Regions from separate parts of the Parabacteroides sp. MSK.9.14 genome, predicted to be linked through region 2. Evidence: riboswitches for the same ligand, from Rfam matches in the RefSeq annotation. Region 2 holds a riboswitch; each other region holds the start of a gene.
What was found. A riboswitch is a leader RNA that binds a small molecule or an ion and turns the genes downstream of it on or off. The one in region 2 is predicted to bind cobalamin.

Region 1: linked by a shared signal. The riboswitch ahead of KTG12_RS05255 (hypothetical protein) and the one ahead of KTG12_RS13850 (TonB-dependent receptor) in region 2 are both predicted to bind cobalamin.
Region 3: linked by a shared signal. The riboswitch ahead of KTG12_RS10145 (ABC transporter substrate-binding protein) and the one ahead of KTG12_RS13850 (TonB-dependent receptor) in region 2 are both predicted to bind cobalamin.

Annotation. Positions count from the first base shown of each region.
Region 1 is NZ_JAHPXO010000006.1:146,975-151,368, forward strand. It holds gene metH (methionine synthase) at 1-399, opposite strand, end outside; gene smpB (SsrA-binding protein) at 409-870, opposite strand; gene KTG12_RS05250 (YIP1 family protein) at 883-1,449, opposite strand; gene KTG12_RS05255 (hypothetical protein) at 1,481-2,236, opposite strand; cobalamin riboswitch at 2,519-2,716, opposite strand; gene murQ (N-acetylmuramic acid 6-phosphate etherase) at 2,780-3,595, opposite strand; gene KTG12_RS05265 (lactonase family protein) at 3,642-4,394, opposite strand, start outside.
Region 2 is NZ_JAHPXO010000025.1:53,031-57,424, reverse strand. It holds gene KTG12_RS13850 (TonB-dependent receptor) at 1-1,926, opposite strand, end outside; cobalamin riboswitch at 1,960-2,218, opposite strand; gene atpD (F0F1 ATP synthase subunit beta) at 2,521-4,038, shown strand; gene KTG12_RS13840 (F0F1 ATP synthase subunit epsilon) at 4,047-4,280, shown strand; gene KTG12_RS13835 (hypothetical protein) at 4,301-4,394, shown strand, end outside.
Region 3 is NZ_JAHPXO010000016.1:26,981-31,374, forward strand. It holds gene KTG12_RS10135 (ABC transporter ATP-binding protein) at 1-676, opposite strand, end outside; gene KTG12_RS10140 (iron ABC transporter permease) at 676-1,713, opposite strand; gene KTG12_RS10145 (ABC transporter substrate-binding protein) at 1,723-2,883, opposite strand; cobalamin riboswitch at 2,939-3,140, opposite strand; gene KTG12_RS10150 (hypothetical protein) at 3,184-3,543, opposite strand; gene KTG12_RS10155 (precorrin-2 C(20)-methyltransferase) at 3,731-4,394, shown strand, end outside.

The DNA of each region.
Region 1 (4,394 bases), on a different contig from region 2:
TGGGCCGACAGAACCAGCTACAAAGATCGTGCGATCCGGATGCTCCTTCATAAAGCCATCGGCCACCTCACGCGCCAATTTTCCGGCAGCCAAATTGATATTTCTCACCTGCCCTTGCATGCCGTAATCCTCCATCGAGATAGCATTTGCATTGAAAGTGTTGGTAGCAAAAATATCGGCACCGGCATCCAGATACTGACGGTGGATCGATTTGATCACATCCGGCCGGGTGATACATAACAGGTCGTTATTTCCTTTCAGGTCGCTCATCCAATCGGCAAACTGTTTTCCGCGATAATCTTTCTCGGTCAGTTTAAATCCCTGGACCATCGTACCCATTCCTCCGTCCAGAATCAAAATGCGTTCTTTCAGGAGATTCAAAAATATTTCTTTATCCATAAAGGTTCGTTACCGTTTAAATGCACGATCCATCTCCCGGCGGTCGTCCCGTTCCTTGATAGAGTCGCGTTTGTCATATTCCTTCTTACCTTTGGCAATAGCCACAACGACTTTGGCCAGTCCTTTATCATTAATAAAAAGACGTGTCGGAATAATTGTAAAGCCATTATTGCGGGCAGCGCTTTCAATCTTCCGCAATTCCTTTTTAGTCAGCAACAGCTTGCGGTCACGGCGAGCCGTATGGTTATTGTATGTCCCGTAGAAATATTCTGCCACATACATATTCTTCACCCACAATTCCCCCTTCTCCACAATACAAAACGTATCAACCAGACTCGCCTTTCCCAAGCGTATCGATTTGATCTCCGTACCGGTCAGCACGATCCCTGCCGTAAACGTGTCGAGCAACTCATAATCGAAAGTCGCCCGCTTGTTCTTTATCTGTATGTTATTACTAATCTTCTCTTTCATCTTATTCTCCTATCAAAAACGTAAACCGGGCATCAGCATGGAAAGAATTACCTCGATCAACCAGGGCGTCAGCAAAATCAGACCGGTCGCGGTCCCGACAAACTTCAGGCGTATCTTCTCCTCCACCTGCATATAAGGGCCGGCCCCTTCCCATACGATATAAAATGTATATAACACAAATATACGCAAAAAGAAAAACTCCGGAAGTAACATCAACACGATGTTCAATGCAAACATCAACGAAGACGAATAGCCGACAAAGCGTTGACACAGTTTCATATCCTTCTCCCGTTTGAACCATCCCTGCCAAATCTCATTCAGCAAATAGGAAGCCAGATAAAAGCCGCCGAACGCAGCGACTAATGTCCGGATAGACGACTTCAACGCCAGTTCGACATCAAACTCCTTCCGAGTGAACAGCACGCCTAAAAAAGCAGCAACCGTAACGAATCCGATGAGAGGATACACAAACCGGGATAAAAACTCATCGTCCTTTTCTTCTTTTCTCGTCAGAATATCCCACGCCTTTCCCGGCTGGGAGATGATGGCTACAACCAATTTAAATATCTCTTTATACATTTTTCAATACGCTCGTTTGCTATTTATCATTTTATTTGCCTTTTCCTGTCAAGTCTATTGTAAACACGTCGGAACTTTTCCAGTTTATCGATGCAGAATCCTTCCCGAACGAATATGCATAGTTAATCCGGAACTTCAGTTCATCCGAATGATTCTTTTCCGCCTTTTTCACCAGATCTTCGATATTGAACGCACAAGGAATAATCATCGCCTCGCCTCTTGTCGTGTCCGCCTTGATTCTGATCGTGCGGAGGTAGAGGCTATAAATATTATCGTCTCCCAACAATTTATCCGAATTATAGGACAAAGAGAAACTGTCCACTTGGTTTGCCGGGTGATTGCTTATCTCCGTGAACAGGAACAAATTGCCTCTGATATAAGCGGAACGCGCCTGGAGGGAAGAAAGCAACAGTTCGTCCTTTGCAACAATAGAGGTATCGGTCAACGTATTATAGAAGTTCCAACGATTAACCTCCGAGATCGTATTTTCATAAATAATAGCCTCGGTATAACTGGTATCCGTCCCTGCCCCCATATTGTTTGCGACCCCGTAATCGATGGAATAATCAAACAAAATACATTCTCCGTTTTCCACATTGGCATTCTGGAAGTCTTCCGAAGAGACCACTACGTCCCCCTTGGTATAAATAGCCTTACCAGGTCCGTAACCGGTCACCACTACCCCTGCCTGGTTTGCCATCGTCAATTGGGTGGCCGGGTCTCCCAAACAAGAATTCAACACAACCAAACAAAAGGCCAAAACGCCATATAATACTGTTTTTCTCATTTCCATATACAAATTTGAAGTCGTATTTATCTTCCTCTCTTTATGGAGGAAACGCACAAAGGTACGAAAAAAAGGTTTATACGACAAAAGCCGGAAGATTAATCACACTCATAAAAGGAAAGCATGAATCGAGGCGGAGCTCATCCCACCCACAGATTCATGCCTCTTTTCCTAATTATTATGGCAAAATAATTAAAAACAAGTAAATAGCTACGGGAAACGGAAATAAAGAAAGGCAAAAGCCTACGGCTTCACAGTTCTCTTCCGGCCTATCCTCGAAGCCGTCGAAAAAATATGCGTTGCAGGTCTTCTGACTTACTTCCGGTATGAGCGCCTTCCCAACTCGCGTCAGTGGCATAAAAGAATTGCCCAATCCGTTTTGAAGCTTACAGCAGCGGGACTGTCCGGGATTTGCACCCGATTCCCTTTTAATCCTTTTCCGCAGATTGCGAAGCAGGAACAATGCATGGGACAAATATAAAGATATTTTCCATATATTTCTCATCTTCTTACAGAAAAAAGCTGAAACCGACTCCAGACCCGTTAAGCTTTGCGGTAAGCCTCGACAGCTTCCTGAACGGAGCCGTACATCAACAGCAGATGGCGGGATTGGTTATAGGGAAGATTCAATTCCTCGGCAACCATGCGGGTTCCACGGTCTATAAGTTTCTGATTGGTGAGCTGCATATTGACCATCCGGTTTCCTTTAACCCTACCCAATCGGATCATAACGGAGGTGGAGATCATGTTCAGGATCATTTTCTGCCCCGTGCCGGATTTCATACGGGAACTGCCAGTGACAAACTCCGGCCCGACAATCATTTCGATTGCGATATCGGCCTCCATCGCCATCGGTGAATCTGGATTGCTGGAAATGGAGGCAGTCAGGATGCCCTGTTCACGTGCTTTGCGAAGGGCACCGATCACATAGGGAGTCGTCCCGGAAGCAGCAATGCCGATCACGGTATCCTTCGTATTAACCCGGTGCTCCAACAATTCCTGCCAGCCGCGTTCCTCATCGTCTTCGGCATTCTCCACAGGATTCCGGAGGGCAGTATCGCCACCAGCTATCAAGCCGACAATCAGTGTGGAAGGCATCCCGAACGTCGGGGGGATTTCGGAAGCATCCAAAACTCCCAACCGCCCGCTGGTTCCAGCTCCCAGATAAAAGATCCGTCCGCCCTGCTTCATGCGGGGAACGATCTGCAAAACCAATTCTTCTATTTTGGGGATTGTCTCTCGGACAGCCAACGCCACTTTCTGATCTTCCGTATTGATATCTTCAAGCAAGTCCCGGACGGACTTCCGTTCCAGGTCGTTATAGAGAGAATTCTGTTCCGTTATCTTAATGAATGACATAGCTTATTACAATTTACACGTTGCAAAGCTACTAAAAATATCACATTTACATGTCGGTAAACTTCAAGCAAACAGGCTTACTAACTCGGATGTCTTTTCCCGTATCTTTCAACAAACCGCTTTGCTTGTCTATTTCGTAAACCTGCACGATATGACTATCCCGACAAGCGCAAAGCAGGAACTTGCCGTTGGGGGTGATGACGAAATTACGCGGATGAATACCGGTCAGCTGATAACCAATCTTTGTCAATTGCCCGTTTTCCAGATCGATAGAAAAAATCGCGATACCGTCACCTTTCAGACGGTTAGAGGCATATAGGAAACGACCGTCCGGTGTGATGTGTATATCGGCACTACCGGAGACATGTAACGTATCGGCTTCTACAAACCGGACCGGGGTCAGGTTGCCCTTGTCGTAATACATGAGAGCGACGCGGCCCGAAAGCTCGCTAATCAGGTAAGCCCATTTCCCGTTCGGATGAAAAACCGTATGGCGCGGACCTTCTCCCGCCGGCAAACTAAAAGAGGAAGGCGTCCCTTCCCGCAAACTCAAGCCTTTATCGGAAGCAACGATCTCGTATTTATAAATCCGGTCCGTTCCCAGATCGTTGGCATACAGATAGTTCTCATCCGGAGAAGCGTACACGCAATGCAGATGCGGGACCGCCTGGCGTTCGGCCCCCGGGCTTCCTCCTTCATACGCATATACTTCAGCCGGTAGCAAAGCTCCATCGGCCGAGATGGAGAAAACACTTATGCTTCCGCCGTTGTAGTTGGCCGTGACAGCCATCCGGCGTTT
Region 2 (4,394 bases):
ATCTGTCAGATTCAGGATATCTCCCTGCACCTTAAACATACACTTCTTCAATGCAAAACTCCGGTTTACAGAAAGACTGTGTTCGAGATATGAATCTATTTGATTTGCCTCTATATTCTGCGGAAGGGCATAACGGTCACCTGCTGCCACAAGCGTATAGGTCACATTCACCCAAGGGTTTTCCAATGATGCCGAAACAGACCCCGAATGCCGTGGGGTATAAGGTATCTGGTTCTTATAGTTTTTTTCTTCCGGGTCAGTTACATCGATCGCATCCTGGTAGCTATAAGCAGACAAGAGCAAGAGGGAAAAAGTCTTATATAAAGGTATATTGGCACTTAGATTTACATCTATCCCCTTTATTTCCACTTCTCCCATATTCATCATTTTCCAGATGTACATATTCGGAATGGCGACAATCTTATCACTTACCTTATTATAATAGCCGTCAACAGAAACACTTAACAGGCGTATAAAAGGACTTATCTCATCATTCCATGTAAACCCGATATTATATTGAGTTGCTTTTTCCGGTTTCAAATTGACATTCCCCATACGCAGATAATACAGATCCGTAAAAGTCGGGACACGGAATATATCTTTATAAGAAGCCCGAATACGAAAAGACTGTTCCTGGAACGGACGCCAGGAGATACTTACTGCCGGAGAAAGCCTTTTCTTATCTGCCGGCCTATCTCCATTCTCAACCTTGTCCGTTATATAAGTGCTCAGCAAACTGGCTGTAGCTGTCAACACCGGGCTTTTATATTGTGCGGCAAATGCGGTAAGCGAAGTCCAACGTTTGGGAGTCGGAGTATTTACGAAATTGTTTACCAAAGTATTCCGCGCGATATCCGTATTCAACGAAAAAGAGACATAAGAACAGGGCGTATACAAAATTCCTGCCGATCCGTAATATTCGTTTTGAGTATTCAGATCTTCCTGTTTGCCTCCGGAATATTTATTGCTGATATCGCGATACTTGCTGAACGAATAATTGTATTTGGCATTTGCCTGGAATTTCAAGCGATCAAACCATTCGTTCTCATAATGAAGCTGTGTAAAAAAGTCATTATCCCATACCCGTTCACGGGCATTGCTATTATAAAGAATTACCGAACCGGGAAGTCCCCGTTCCGAATCGTAATAATAAACCTTGCCATTCAATTTTCCACCCCGTCCGAAATGACCATACACATTTCCTTCCAGACGAAGAGACTGAACATCGCTGTTCTTACGGATTTCTTCTGTAACCTCCTTACCATTTATCAGTGTAAAAGGATAATCTCCTTTTGCACTCAACCAATCTGCATGCAGAGATGCGGACCACCGATTTCCTATTCTCTGCTCATAACGTACCACCGGGTTGAACAATCCGAATGAACCTCCTTTCAGTTTCACATAAGCATTATAAGATTTTTCCTTAAACAGGGGAGCCGCAGTCTTTATGCTCAACGCCCCTGCCGAAGCGTACATCCGTGCCGTCTGGAAGATGTCGTCGGCCTGACCGATCGACAGGGAGATCATATCGACATTGTCCAGTGAAAAGCGACTGATATCCACCTGGCCGCTCTGTGCATCCGTGACCGTCACCCCGTCATAGCAGACAGCCGTATGTTTGGCACCGAGGCTGCGGACGGAAACGGTTTTCAAACCTCCTATACCTCCGTAATCCTGTACGGTCACACCGGAAAAGCGTTTTACGGCTTCCGACAAGTCCTGCACACCGAGCCGTTCGATCCCAGCCTTGTCCATCACCTGAAGCGGTGTACTCTCACGGGTGGTGGAAGGGCGTACCTTTCCTAACACCTCGACACCCGAAAGCTGGTGATAGGTCGTCGTGTCTACCTGCGCATACAAAGCGGCAAACGGAAATAGCCAGGCACATAACAGGCCCGACAATCGTTTTACAAATATATTCTGCATACCTTTTCGATTCATCAGTTCCTTTACCCGAGGAACCGGATACCGAATAATGGCAGGTTTTCTGGCTTGTTCCCCCCTTTTCAATTGATAATTGATAATGGACAATTACCAACTAACGGCAGCCTTCCCGGTGTTCAAATTGTCAATTCTCAATTGAACCACCAGTGGCAACAAGATTTGCCGGGGTTTCAGAACTTACAGCTACAGGTACAGCTCCGGACTTTCACCGGATTCCCTTTTACTAACCGTCAGCGGAAGCAAATACGGTTACACCATAATCCGATTGCAAAGGTAGAAAAAACAGATGAGTAATCCTTTTTATTTAACAAAGTAAAACATTTCATCTGTTTTTCGCCAACAAAACGGCATATCATGCTTAGAATCTTCTATCTCTATGGTTTACAAAATAAGCTATTCCTACTATTTTGGTTCATTTCAGAACTCGATTGGTTCATTTTAGAAGAGGTTGAAATTAGTTGAATATTTAACTAAGTACAAAAAGACTCAAAAAGTAATATTTCCGGTTTTCGGAAATTCATAATTCGTAATATTGCAGCTGAAGATTTGAATAGGATTAAGGAAAAAAGAGATTGTATGGGAGAAATAAAAGGTTATATCTCACAGGTTATCGGTCCGGTCGTGGACATCCATTTCGATAATGACAAGGAAGAAAAGATAACACTTCCCCGCATCCACGACGCAATGGAGATAACCCGCCCCAATGGAAAAATCCTGATTGTGGAAGTCCAGCAGCATATTGGGGAAAACACGGTCCGTACCGTAGCGATGGATACGACAGACGGACTGAAGAGAGGAATGGAAGCCATTTCGCACGGTTCGCCCATCACGATGCCGGTCGGCGACCAGGTAAAAGGGCGTTTGATGAACGTAACGGGGAATCCCATTGACGGAATGACCGAACTCGACAAGAAAGGGGCTCTTCCGATCCATCGTGAACCGCCCAAGTTCGAAGACCTGACCACCAGCCGTGAAGTCTTATACACCGGTATCAAGGTGATCGACCTGCTCGAACCTTACTCCAAAGGAGGCAAGATCGGTCTGTTCGGGGGAGCTGGCGTAGGAAAGACGGTTCTGATCATGGAGTTGATCAACAACATCGCGAAGAAGAACAACGGATTCTCCGTCTTTGCTGGTGTGGGTGAACGTACACGCGAAGGAAACGATCTGCTGCGCGAGATGATCCAATCCGGAGTCATCCGCTACGGCGAAGAATTCAAGAAAAGCATGGAGGCAGGTCATTGGGATTTGTCCAAGATCGATTATGATGAACTGGCCAAGTCGCAGGCGACACTGGTCTTCGGCCAGATGAACGAACCGCCGGGAGCCCGCTCTTCGGTAGCCCTTTCAGGACTGACGATCGCCGAGTCTTTTCGTGACCTAGCGGCAGAGGGGGAAACAAGAGACATCCTTTTCTTTATCGACAATATCTTCCGGTTCACACAGGCCGGTTCGGAAGTATCCGCCCTGCTGGGACGTATGCCGTCCGCCGTCGGTTACCAGCCGACACTGGCCACCGAGATGGGAGCCATGCAGGAACGCATCACTTCCACTAAGAAAGGTTCCATCACTTCCGTTCAGGCAGTTTATGTGCCAGCAGACGACCTGACGGACCCGGCTCCGGCAACGACCTTTACGCATCTGGATGCTACCACGGTATTGAGCCGTAAGATCACCGAACTCGGTATCTATCCGGCCGTCGACCCGCTGGAATCCACTTCGCGCATCCTGGACCCGTTGATTGTGGGCAAAGAGCATTACGAAACGGCACAGCGTGTGAAACAAATCCTCCAACGCAACAAGGAACTGCAAGACATCATCTCGATCCTCGGTATGGAAGAACTTTCCGACGAAGACCGTCTGACCGTCAACCGCGCTCGCCGTGTACAGCGTTTCCTTTCACAGCCGTTCTCCGTGGCGGAACAATTCACCGGCGTGCCGGGCGTCATGGTCTCCATCGAAGATACGATCCGAGGATTCAAGATGATCATGGACGGAGAGACGGACGATATCCCCGAACAGGCTTTCTTGAACGTAGGCACGATCGAGGACGTAATGGAAAAAGCAAAACGATTGGCAGAACAAGCAAATTAAAAATGGATATGAAATTGGAAATTGTATCACCGGACGGCATTCTTTTCGAAGGCGAAGCAGAGCGTGTTTCCTTTCCGGGCATGGTCGGTTCATTTGATATCCTCCCCCATCATGCCCCGCTAATAGCCGCCCTCCGACAGGGAGCCATCCAATATGAACACGATGGCAAAAAAGGCGAACAGGCTATCAAGAGCGGATTCGTAGAGGTTAAGGATGATTACATATCTGTTTGCATCGAATAAATAAAAGTATATACGACGACATGACTGGATGGTTAAAATTAAAGCTGATGGGATTGATTACATTTATCAATGCAGCCATCGGTGTGACGTTAGGAGGATTATTATACACGATCT
Region 3 (4,394 bases), on a different contig from region 2:
TAATCCCGTTCGTCCGGTCCATCAGCCAAATCTTGTCGGCGATCTGGAGCGCCAGTTCGAGATCGTGCGTGGAGAGGAAAATCGTCTTGTTCGTGCTTCGCGTCAGATGGTGGAGCAATTGCATGATCTCCACCTTGCTCGGAAAATCGAGGAAAGCGGTCGGCTCGTCCAGAAAGATAACAGGTGTTTCCTGAGCCAGTGCCTTGGCGATCATAACCTTCTGCCGTTCTCCGTCCGACAGGGTGTACACCATGCGGGAGGCCAGGTTCTCAATCCGTACCAAGGCGATCGATTCTTCCACGACCTGCTTGTCCTCCTTGTCCAACCGTCCCCAGAAACCGGTGTAGGGACTGCGTCCCATCTCGACCAATTCCCGCACGGACATATTCCGGATGTCACACTTCTCCGTCAGGACCACACCGATCGTCGTGCTCAGTTCCTTGTCCGAATAACTGTCCATATCACGTCCCAAGACGGCGATCTCGCCTCCCAGCTTCTGCTGGAAAGCCGACAGCGTGCGCAGAAGCGTCGACTTCCCGACTCCGTTCGCCCCTAAGAGGCAGGTTAATTCTCCGCTATAAATCCGGGCTTGTATATGACTCGCCACCAACTTGGTATCGTTTTTTGTCCGATAACCGATAGAGAGATCGTTTATATGAATCGTATCTTGTCTCATCATTCGTTCAGTTCGTTTTTACGTTTACGGAATAGAACGGAGGCCACTACCGGAGCACCGATTAGGGCAGTCACCGAATTGACCGGCAAAGCCCCTTCGAAGCCGGGCATCCGGGCAACCAGGTTGCAGACGAGTGCCAATGCGGCACCGGCAAACAGGACGGCAGGCATCAGGACCCTATGGTCGGATGTTTGAAAAATGGCCCGGCACAGGTGCGGGACGGCCAGGCCAAGAAAGATGACCGGTCCACAATAGGCCGTCACGATCGCCGTCAGCACTCCTGCCGAGGTGATCACCAAAAGACGTGCCCGCTTGATGTTCAATCCCAAGTTACGGGCATAGCCGTCGCCAAGCAGCATCAGGTTCAACGTCTTGATCAACAGGAACGACAAAGGGATCAGAATCGCCATGATCGCAACAAACAGCATCATCTGGTTGCCGGAAACACGTGAGAAGCTGCCTAACCCCCAGATCACATAGGCGCGAATATCCTCCTCCACGCTGAAGAACTTCAGCACGCCGATCACCGCATTCGCCACGTAGCCGATCATCACGCCGATAATCAGCAGCGTCACGTTCCCCTTCACCTTCTGCGACACATATACGATCAACGCCATCACCGAGAGCGAACCGATCACGGCTGCTATCGAAAGCGCAATTTCTCCCATAAACCCCAATTTACTAAGCGCAACCCCTCCGAGGCTACCGCTCAGCAGTACCACAAAGGCCACGCCCATGCTCGCACCAGAGCTGATCCCCAGCACAGAAGGTCCCGCCAGTGGATTCCGGAAAACAGTCTGCATCTGCAAGCCGCTTATCGCCAGGCCCGCTCCCGCCACCAAAGCAGTCAATGCCTGCGGAAGACGTGATTTCCAGACGATATTCTGCCAGGTCACCGGCTCGTCTCCCAGTCCGCAAATAATGTTCCAGACAGACTTCAACGGGATAGACACCGATCCTAACACCAAATTCAGGAACATCAGGACCAGGATAGACGCTACGATGAGCGACATCAGAAAAGTAGTGGAATGTCTCATTCGTGCAGCCTATTTGAGCCGTGCATAATAAACAGGTGTATGATCGGGCAGCAGGTCCGGATGGAATATATGCAGCAGGTCGGCCAGTACGACTTCCGGCTCGGTCGGCATACTTTCGTAAAAAGGCGTATCTTTCATGTTGCAATAGATGATCCCTTTCTCTCTGAAGGCACGGAAATCGGCATAACGCGGGTCCTGCTCCTTCAATGCCTCATAGCTGAACGTACCCGGATAGCTGTTCACAATGCGCCAGTAATCGGCTTCGTCACCCTGGTTGTAGACAGTTTCGAAATCAAGTGTCACACCTCCCGAACGTTTGTCGTTTTTGAGGAAATAGTCAGCACCGGCGTCCTTGAAAAGTTGGGCGAGAAAGCTCTCCCCTCCTACGGCATACCAGTTACCGCCCCGCATCTCGCCGCTCAACACAACTGGACGTTTCTTCACTTTTCCCTCCGCCGTCAGCTCCTTCAATTCATTGTAACGGGCCGCGATGGCGTCGAATATCTCGTTTGCCTTTTGCTCCTGTCCCACCAACAGGCCGACGAACTTCACCCATTCCGCCTGTCCCAACGGCGTCATCTCCTTATAGCCTAAATGTGGGATCAATGGGATACCGACATCCTTCAAGGTCTCATATCCGCCCCGTTTAAAAGGCGAAACAAGGATCAGGTCTGGGTTCATACTCATGATCACCTCGTTGTCGAAATTCCCTTCTATGCCGATTTTGGCGGTCTTCCCACTCTTGAGACGTTCGTTCATCTCCCTATTGAACAGATGCCGGGTACTGGTCACCCCTACGACCTTGTCCAGTTCGCCCATCTCGATAAAATTGGACAACTGCAAAGATGTCATACAGATAACACTTCTGATGGGTGTCTCGATCACAGTATACGATCCAGGGATGCCGGCCGGTTTCGTTCCTCTCCTGACAAGCGCATAATGAAAAGTCGTACTTTCCTCATTCTGCGGGTCCTGGATATCCAGCAAGACATACCCGCTCCGATAGGATAATTCGAAACCACGGGCATACTCGGGTACAATATGGACACCGGAAAACGCGCTTTCTTCCGTCGTTTCCACCTTATCGGTCCATTGATTGTTTTTGATCGTACACGAGGATGCGACACACAACGACATAAGCAGGCAGCACCCTGCCAGGCATTTTTTCATATTCAATATTATTTTATTATAACCGAGCGAGCGTTGTCCACCCCACGAGGACGAGACTCTTCAAAACCGAAACGGCAGGTCTTCTGACTTACTTCCATCCCCGGACACCTTCCCGATCCCCCGATCAGTGGCATTGAGTATTGCCGGTATGTTACCGAAGTTTCACAGCAGCGTGGTCTGTCCGGGATTCCCACCCGGTTCCCTTTTCATCCCTGTCCTGTAAGGAGGACAGGGAAACCTGTTTCAAAGGGCAAATATAATAATATTACTTTTTCTTTCAAGAGAAAAGTGGCAGACAAATCAGTTTTTCTTACGAACCGCCAGATATTCGTCTTCCGGCATGACTTTCAGCACATGGCCGCTTTCGTCGAAAGCGACAACCAGATTCCGCTGGTCAGTCGTCTCGAGAGAGACCTTATACTGGATAGGGCTGCCGCTACCATTCGACTTGTACACCTCTTTGATCAAGCAATTTTCATAAGCGTCGTAAATCGCTTCCTGTGCGGCAAGGTCCACATCGACGATATCGATCGCATAGAAATTTTTCATACTCAACATATCGATATCCGTATTCCCATCCCGTCCAGTCTGCGCATGACTGTTTTGAGCCATACAGACACACGAAACCACCATAGCCACCATCAATACAAACTTCTTCATAACCTAAAATCTTAAACAATCTATTTACCTTTTTCTAATCGTTCCATCAAGTACAAATTGCATGCCAAAGAATAAAAAGCGGGCTGTGGAAAAGGCAGTGTGGAAATTATCCCCACAATTGTGGAATGCAGATTTGGAAAGTTCCGCAATTTTCCTCACTTTTGCGCACCAAATAATTCTAACGCACATGTCGTACCCCATCTGCTTCGTATCGCTCGGTCCGGGAGACCCCGAACTGATCACCTTGAAAGGCTTGAAAAAACTCCGACAGGCCGATATCATCTATTGCCCCGCCACCATAAGCAAAAGCGGACAACTACTCTCCCGTGCGGCCCGTATTATCGAAGAACTGGAAATCGAGAAATCTGTAGTCCAGTTCTTCACGCTCCCGATGAGCAAAGACCGGACCGAAGTCTGGAAAGTCTACGATACCTTGTATGAAAAGGCCATATCCGCCAGGGATAAAGAGAAAAAGGTGGTCATTGTGGCGGAAGGCGATGCAGGGTTCTATTCTTCCATACAGTATATATACGACAAATTCAAAGAGAACCGCATCGAAGTGGAACGAACCGCCGGAATACCAGCTTTCATTGCAGCGGGTGCTTTAGCCGGCTTGCATATTGTCAAGCAGGAAGAACAAATCATCGTCATACCCGGAATGCTGACGGCGGAAGAATTGTCGAAAAAGATCAAGACCGGTAATGTGATCGTCATCATGAAGCTGTCCCAATGTGTGGAGGCCGTCCATACCTGCATCCGGTTGCATCCGGAAACGAACTTCCATTATTTTGAGAATGTCGGGACCGGAGAAGAGTTTTACACCTCCGACCGGAAACAAATCCAGAGGAAAA